One region of the Achromobacter sp. 1L-A-4-B-C2 genome, then DNA from elsewhere that is predicted to be linked to it. Evidence: riboswitches for the same ligand, from Rfam matches in the RefSeq annotation. Region 1 holds a riboswitch; the other holds the start of a gene.
What was found. Region 1 has a riboswitch for glycine ahead of AC0Z35_RS25495 (D-amino acid dehydrogenase). Riboswitches for the same ligand answer to the same signal wherever they lie in the genome.
Positions count from the first base shown of each region.

Region 1 (4,206 bases):
TCAACCCCGCCTATCTGATTCCGCTGGTCGAAGTCAGCGCCGGGCCGCGCACCGCCGACGCTGCTCTGCAAGCGTTGCTGGCCGTGCTGCGCCAAGCCGGCAAGACGCCCGTGCAATGCGCGCCCACGGCGGGCTACATCGTGCCACGCATCCAGGCCCTGGCCATGAACGAGGCCGCGCGCATGGTCGAGGAAGGCGTGGCCAGCGCCGAAGACATCGACACCGCCGTGCGCCTGGGATTCGGCTTGCGGTTTTCGGTGCTGGGCCTGTTGGAATTCATCGACTGGGGCGGCGGCGACATCCTGTACTACGCATCGCGCTACCTTGAAGCCCAGATCGGCCCACGCTTTGCATCGCCCGACGTCATCGCCAAAAACATGGAGCAAGGCCGCAACGGCTTGCGCGATGGCAAGGGCTTCTACGACTACGCCGACCTGGACGTGGACGCCTACAAGATGCAGCGCCTGGGACAGCTGTGCAAAAGGCTGGAGGTCATGGGGCTATTGCCGCGTTTTGATGGCGCCCACACGGCGGCGGGCACCCAAGCTTGACGGCTGACAGGGGCCGGCCACGGCCTTCGGCCGGCCACCGCCTTCTGCCTGTTTCAGTTCGCTTGCGCGCGGGCTTCGGGTTGCGTTTCCGGGGCCGATCCCGAATCCGTTCCCGTTCCCGTATCCGTTCTTGCTCCCGCCGCCGTTTCCCCTTCAAGAATGCGATACGCCAGCCGCACGCGGGCGTCGTTCGGAATGTTCCGATTCGCCAGGATCACCACGCCGATTTTCCTGGCCGGCACAAACGCCACGTAGGCGCCAAAGCCATTGGTGGAACCCGTCTTGTTGATCCACACATCGGCACGCGGGGGCTGCGGCGGGGTCAGGGCCTTGGCCGGGTGGCTCTGACTGTTCAACGTGCCGGCATTGGCCGCCAACAGCGCTTTGAGCGTCACCGGATACGCCAGTTGTTCCCAGGCCAGGTCCTGCGTCATTCCACCCACGTCGTAGTAGCCCACATGCGTATCGGCCAAGGCCTTGGATAGCACGGCGTCGTTGACGACGGCCTTGGCGATCTTCGCATCCCGGGCGGCCTTGGCACCGAATTCCGCGGGCGCTGACGCCACGCCCATGTTCGCGTCCACGAAGCGGATCAGGTCGCTGGCGCTGGTCTTGACGCCGTAGGCTTCGTCGGCCAGCACGCCCGGGTTCACACGCACCGGCGCGTTCTGTTTGTTGTAGCCCTGCGCGTAGTCGCCCATCTTGGCGGCGGGCACGTGGATATAGGTGTTGGCCAGGCCCAGTTTGGGCAACAGCGTCTTCTCCATGGCCTGCGCATAGGGCTGGCCCAGGCTCTTGGCCGCCACCACGCCCAGCATGCCGATGCTGGGGTTGGCATACGTGCGGTAGGTGCCCGGTGCGTAGCGCGGCGTCCACGCCGACAGGTAGGCCATCAGCTGGGCATCGTCGCCCACCGTGTCCGGCACTTGCAGCGGGAAGCCGCCGCCCGTGTGCGTGCCCAGGTGGATCAGGTTCAGCTTGCCGAATTCCGTGCCTTGCAAGGCAGGCACGAAGCGCGCCGGGCTGTCGGTCAGCGACAGCTTGCCCAGCGCCTGGGCGTAGGTCGCCAGCGTCGCGGTAAAGGTCTTGCTGATCGAGCCCAGCTCAAACAGCGTGTCGCGGCTGACGGGCGCATGCGTTTGCAGCGAGGCCACGCCATAGCTGCGAAATTCATGCCGCCCTTCGCGCGTGACGGCGATGGCCAGGCCCGCCACGTCGTACTCGCGCATTACCGCATGCACGGCGTCGTCGATGTCGGCGCCGGGGGCCACCGGCTCGGCCGACGCCAACGAAACCAGGGCGCCTCCGGCCATCACGGCCAGGGTTTGCAAAACAGTGCGTCGCACGGCGCGAAAGCTCATTCCTATCGTCCTATTCGGTTCACGCCGGCCCAACGGCGCACCCGACATAGTACTAACCCTGAAGCAAATGCGACATGAACTTAGCTATTCTCTACCCCGTCGATTCAAAACCGCGCAGAAGAGACCGGCCCTGGCGGCCGGCGCCGACGGAGCAACCGCCCCGGAAACTCTCAGGCAACAGGACTGCGCGCGTATAGACAATCTGGAGAGAGGCGCCGTGCGCGCCCACCGAAGGGGAACCCGCCGCCCGCGCGGGTGAAACTCTCAGGTACCAAAGACAGATGGGGTGCCGCGTCCACATTGGTCGCGGCCACCTTGTCTGGAGCCACCATGCCCCGCATCGCCATCATTGGCGCCGGTATCACCGGCGTCACGTCCGCCTATGCCCTGTCGAATCTGGGATACGCGGTCACCGTCTACGACCGCCAACGCTATCCCGCCATGGAAACGTCCTATGCCAACGGCGGCCAGCTATCCGCCAGCAACGCCGAAGTCTGGAACAGCACGGCCACGATCATCAAAGGGCTACGCTGGATGCTGCGCAAAAACGCGCCGCTGTTGCTGAACCCCCGCTTCAGCTGGCACAAGTATTCGTGGCTGGCGCAGTTCATGGCGCAAATTCCCAACTACCGCGAAAACACCATCGCCACCACGCGCATGGCCATCGAAGCGCGCCGGCATCTGTTCGACATGGCCGAGGCGGAAGGCATCGACTTCGACCTGGAGCGCCGGGGCATCCTGCACATCTACCACGACGCCGACAGCTTCAAGGCCGCGCATCGCGCCAACGCGCTGCTGCAAGCCGGCGGCCTGGACCGCTACGCAGTCACCGCCGACGAAGCGCGCGCCATCGAACCCGCCATGCAAACCGGATGCCACGGCGGTTTCTACACGCCATCGGACGCCACCGGCGACATCCACAAGTTCGCGCGCGGTCTGGCCCAGGCATGCGAACGCCGTGGCGTCACGTTCGTGCACGATGCCGACATCGACAACATCCAACGCCACGACCGCCCTTACGTGCTGGACATCCGCCGCGACGGCGGCACCCAGCGCGAACGGCACGAAGCGGACGCCATCGTCGTGTGCGCGGGCGCGGCCAGCAGAAAGTTCGCCCGCCTGCTGGGAGATTCCATCAACATCTATCCGGTCAAGGGCTATTCGATCAGCGTGCACCTGGACGACGCCGACAGCCAGGGCGCCGCGCCCCGCGTCAGCCTGCTGGACGAAGCCGCGAAGATTGTCACCAGCCGCCTGGGCGACCGCTTTCGCGTGGCGGGTACGGCGGAATTCAACGGCTTCAACATGGACATCCGTGCCGAACGCGTGCAGCCGCTGATCGACTGGACGCGTAAACACTTCCCCAACATCAACACCACGCGCGTCGTGCCGTGGTGCGGCCTGCGCCCCATGACCCCCAACATGATGCCGCGCGTGGGGGCGGGCAAACGCCCAGGCGTGTTCTACAACACGGGGCACGGACACCTGGGGTGGACGTTGTCAGCCGCGACGGCGCAGGTGCTGGCGCAAAGCGTCAGGGCGGCGTTGCCGGCGCCATCAACAGCGTATAGGGGTTGATCGCGCCGCCGTCGTAGATGCCGTAATGCAAATGCGGCGGCGTGCCTCGCGCGTTGCCGGTGTTGCCGACGTAGCCCAGCACGTCTCCGGGGGCCACCAGCTGCCCCCGTTCAATATCGGCGTAGCCATCCAGGTGCGCGTAGTAATGGCGCTGGCGTCCGGGCCCGAGCACCCACACGACCTGGCCGCCCAGGTTGTTCGTGCCAACCTGCATGACCACGCCTTCCGTGGTGGACAGCACAGGCGTGCCGCGCGCGGCAAAGATGTCGATGCCTTCGTGTTGGCGGCCGCCGGACCGGGCCGCGCCCCAAGTGTCGGTCAAGCGTCTGGCGGACACGCCCTGTACCGGCACGGGCAAGGATGACGGGGCTTGTTGCCAGGCCAGCCGCGCCATATGCCACGGTGCGCGTGCGGCGTCGGGCAGGCGGGGCCACGCCCACGCAGCAAGCCAGATCAATAAGCCCAGGATGACGAGGCGCCAGAGGAAGCGCAATACAGGATTAACGGTCATGCAAGGTTCGACGGCGGGCTGGCCGAGGGGTTCCCGAGGGGTTTCCGAGGGGGTTCCCGAGTGGGTGCCCGAGTGGGTGCCCGAGTGGCTTCAGAGGGGCTTCAGAGGAGCTTCAGAGGGGCTTCAAAGGGGCTTCAGAGTGGCCTGTTGCGCCGGCTATCAAGATCGCCCGCGGTTGCCCCGCCTATGCAAACACCAGGCATAC
Region 1 is NZ_JBXAWP010000006.1:81,608-85,813, forward strand. It holds gene AC0Z35_RS25485 (3-hydroxybutyryl-CoA dehydrogenase) at 1-551, shown strand, start outside; partial or broken gene ampC (class C beta-lactamase) at 704-1,864, opposite strand; glycine riboswitch at 2,018-2,108, shown strand; glycine riboswitch at 2,109-2,203, shown strand; gene AC0Z35_RS25495 (D-amino acid dehydrogenase) at 2,243-3,490, shown strand; gene AC0Z35_RS25500 (M23 family metallopeptidase) at 3,447-4,001, opposite strand; gene AC0Z35_RS25505 (lactonase family protein) at 4,186-4,206, opposite strand, start outside.

Region 2 (4,206 bases), on a different contig from region 1:
GTCGCCCCAGGGTGGCGGTGAACCCGATGGCGCGCTGGCGGCCGCTATCGAATCCGAACTGGGTGGCCTGGCCGCCTTCCGCGAGGCCTTCACCAAAGCGGCCCTGACCCGCTTTGGCAGCGGCTGGGCCTGGCTCTCGGTCACGCCGGCCGGCAAGCTGGTGGTGGAAAGCAGCGCTAATCAGGACAGCCCTCTGATGCACGGCAATACGCCGATCCTGGGCCTGGACGTCTGGGAACACGCCTATTACCTCAAGTACCAAAACCGTCGCCCTGAATACATTGGCGCCTTCTACAATGTCGTGAATTGGCCCGAGGTGGCGCGCCGTTATGCGGCCGCAAAGGGTTAAGCCCGCTTTGTGATGGAGGCATCGGCCCCATGAACACATTCAGCCGTCACCGCGTGCGTCCCGCGGCCACCAGCATCAGCGTCTGGATCCTGGCCGTGCTGGTGTCCTGCCTGGCGATGCACCAGCTGTGGGCCTACCTGGACGTGCGCGCGCCGCACGTGGCCGACGCCCTGCTGGGCGGGCTGGTAGCGGCCGGCGCCACCGCGCTGGGCACCGTGCCCATCCTGTTCGCCCGCACCATCCCGCAAAAGGTCCAGGACAGCATGTTCGGGTTCGGCGCGGGCGTCATGCTGGCGGCCAGCGCGTTTTCCCTGGTGGTGCCCGGCATTGCGGCGGCCGAAAGCCAGGGCATGGGCCGCTGGGGCGCGGGCCTGACGGTGGGGGCGGCCATTCTGCTGGGCGCGGCGGTGCTGCTCATCATGGACCGCACGCTGCCGCACGAACATTTCATCAAGGGCCGCGAAGGCATCGAGGCGCGCCGCATGCGACGCGCCTGGTTGTTCGTTATCGCCATCACGCTGCACAACCTGCCCGAGGGCCTGGCCATCGGCGTGGGTTACGCGGGGGGCGATCCGGTGGCGGGCACCGCGTTGGCCACGGGCATCGCGATCCAGGACATTCCCGAAGGGATGGTTGTCGCGGTGGCGCTGTTGGCCGCCGGCTATAAGCGGGCCTTCGCCGTGGCGCTGGGCATGTTGTCGGGGCTGGTCGAACCGTTGGGCGCGGTGCTGGGCGCCGCCATCGTCGGCTGGTCCGTCTTGCTGCTGCCCTGGGGGCTGGGCTTTGCGGCGGGCGCCATGCTGTTTGTCATCAGCCACGAGATCATTCCCGAATCGCACCGCAAGGGGCACGAGGTCTACGCCACGTGCGGGCTGATGCTGGGCTTTGTGCTGATGATGTTGCTGGACACGGCGCTGGGCTAGCCCGGGGGTTGGTGTCCGGTTTGGCGCGGTCCACGGCAGCGGTTTGTGGCCGGGCCGCGCCCGGAAATCGCGCTTTTCCAGGCCTGGTTTTCGTTGTATGCTTGGCGCCGCTGTCACGCATGTTTGCGGGAGAGAGCGCCCCTTTCACCAGGGTCGCCGCCGAAGGCGCAATTCGCCCAGAATCGCTCAGGTAACCGATACCGCACATGCTTGCCCCGTCCCGGTTTTTACCGTGTGGATGCGGCAAAACAGTACTCTGGAGAGACCTGGCGCCGCCCCGAATTCGGGACACAGCGAGCAGCCCAGGCGCCGAAGGTGCAAACCCGCCCAGCGCGGGGCAACTCTCAGGCAAAAGGACAGAGGGGCGGAAGATTCAGCCGATGCCGTGCGGGCGCAATCCGCTTGTCACGACCGGCATTCCGTAACCCTGGCAAGCCATTGCCGTCCCGGAGTTTCCGCGCATGTCCGCAACCCTCAAACGCACCCCGCTGGCCGACGAACACATCGCCTCCGGCGCCCGAATGGTCGATTTCGGCGGCTGGGACATGCCCTTGGCCTACGGCTCGCAGCTTGAGGAGCACCACGCGGTGCGCCAGGACGCCGGCATGTTCGACGTGTCGCACATGCTGAACGTGGATGTGGCCGGCCCCGATGCCTACGCCTTCCTGCAACGCCTGGTCGCCAACGACGTCGCCAAGCTGACCGTGCCCGGCAAGGCGCTGTATTCGTGCATGCTGAACCCGCAGGGCGGCGTCATCGACGACCTGATCATCTATTTCTTTGCCGCTGACGAATGGCGCGTGGTCGTCAACGCCGGCACCGCCGACAAAGACGTGGCCTGGATGCAGCGCGTGAAGCAGGCCGGCAATTTCGACGTTGCCATCACCCCGCGCCGCGATCTGGCCATGGTGGCCGTGCAGGGCCCGAACGCCCGCGCCAAGGTCTGGGCCGCGCGCCCGGCCTGGCAAGCCGCCTCCGAAGCACTGACCCCCTTCGTTGCCGCCCGCGTGGGCGACGACACGCTCGTCGCCCGCACCGGCTACACCGGCGAAGACGGCTTTGAAATCGTCCTGCCTGCGTCCGACGTCGTGCAGCTGTGGCGCGACCTTGCTGCCCAGGGCGTGCGCCCGGCGGGCCTGGGCGCGCGCGACACGCTGCGCCTGGAAGCCGGCATGAACCTGTATGGCCAGGACATGGACGAGCTGACCCAGCCCGACCAGGCCGGCCTGACGTGGACCGTGTCGCTCAAGAATGCCGAGCGCCGCTTCATCGGCCGCGACGCGCTGGAACAATTCGCCACCCCCGCCGCCTTTGTCGGCCTGAAGCTGCAAGAGCGCGGCGTGATGCGCGCCCACATGGCCGTGCGCTGCGTGCAAGGCACGGGCGAACTCACCAGCGGCACCATGTCGCCCACGCTGGGCGTGTCGATCGGCTTTGCCCGCCTGCCGCAAGGCGTGCGTCCGGGCGACACCGTCGAAGTCGACATCCGCGGCAAATGGGTGCCCGCCCTGGTCTGCAAGCTGCCCTTCGTGCGTAACGGCAAAGCCGTCGAACACTCGTAAACTCGAAGCTTCGCGCGAACGGCCGCTGCCAGTTGACGCACACGCCGCTCGCACGAGGCGCGCAACACCATTCATCTACCCGTATTCCCTAGAGGATTTCCCATGAGCCTGCCCACCGATCGCAAGTACACCCAGTCCCACGAATGGGTCAAAGCTGAAGGCGACGTGTTCGTCGTCGGCATCACCGATACCGCCCAGGACCAATTGGGCGACCTGGTTTTCGTTGGCGACGTCAAGGTTGGCGCCAAGCTGAACGCGGGCGAAACCGCCGGCGTGGTCGAGTCGGTCAAGGCCGCCTCGGACATCTACGCACCCGTCAACGGTGAAATCGTTGCCTTCAACGACGAGCTGGAAAACAACCCCAGCCTGATCAACGAATCGGCCTTCACCACCTGGATCTTCAAGATCAAGCCGGTCAACGCGGCCGATGCCGACAAGCTGCTGGACGCCGCCGGCTACGAAGCCGTCGCCAACGGCTAAGAAGCCGGTTCGAGCCGGGCGCGCCGACCTCTTGGCGCGCCGGCCTGATGCACCACCACCCGAGAGTTCCCATGTCGCGCGCCCTAGACACCCATACCGACTTCATCCCCCGCCACATCGGCCCGTCCGACGCCGACCAGGCCGCCATGCTCCAAGTGATTGGCAGCGCCAGCCTGGACGCCCTGATCGACGAAGTCGTTCCCGCCAAGATCCGCAGCCAGGCCCCGCTGGCGCTGCCGCCCTCGCGCAGCGAAACCGACGTGCTGGCCGAACTGAAGCAGATCGCGGGCCGCAACAAGGTCTTTCGCAACTACATCGGGCAGGGCTACTACGGCACGCAGACCCCCAACGTCGTGCTGCGCAACATTCTTGAGAACCCCGCCTGGTACACGGCCTACACGCCGTATCAGCCGGAGATCTCGCAAGGGCGTCTTGAAGCCCTGCTGAACTACCAGACCATGGTCGCCGACCTGACCGGGCTGGACATCTCCAACGCCTCGCTGCTGGACGAAAGCACGGCCGCCGCCGAAGCCATGACGCTGGCCCGCCGTGGCGCCAAGTCGCCAAGCCCGGTGTTCTTCATTTCGCGCCACGTGCATCCGCAGACCATCGAAGTCGTGCGCACGCGCGCCGAAGGCCTGGGGCTGGAAATCACGGTGGGCGACGAAGCCCAGGGCCTGCCGGAATGCTTCGGCGTGCTGCTGCAATACCCGCACAGCACCGGCTCGGTGTCCGACTACCGCAAGCTGGCAGAAGCCGCCCACGCGCAAGGCGCCGTGGTTGCCTGCGCCACCGACCTGCTTGCGCTGGCCCTGTTGGCCGCCCCGGGCGAGTGGGGCGCGGACATCGCCATCGGATCGGCGCAACGCTTTGGCGTGCCGTTCGGTTTTGG
Region 2 is NZ_JBXAWP010000001.1:785,786-789,991, reverse strand. It holds gene AC0Z35_RS03555 (superoxide dismutase) at 1-349, shown strand, start outside; gene AC0Z35_RS03550 (ZIP family metal transporter) at 379-1,272, shown strand; glycine riboswitch at 1,389-1,485, shown strand; glycine riboswitch at 1,519-1,642, shown strand; gene gcvT (glycine cleavage system aminomethyltransferase GcvT) at 1,734-2,834, shown strand; gene gcvH (glycine cleavage system protein GcvH) at 2,937-3,314, shown strand; gene gcvP (aminomethyl-transferring glycine dehydrogenase) at 3,386-4,206, shown strand, end outside.
Region 2: another riboswitch for glycine. It lies ahead of gcvT (glycine cleavage system aminomethyltransferase GcvT); the one in region 1 lies ahead of AC0Z35_RS25495 (D-amino acid dehydrogenase).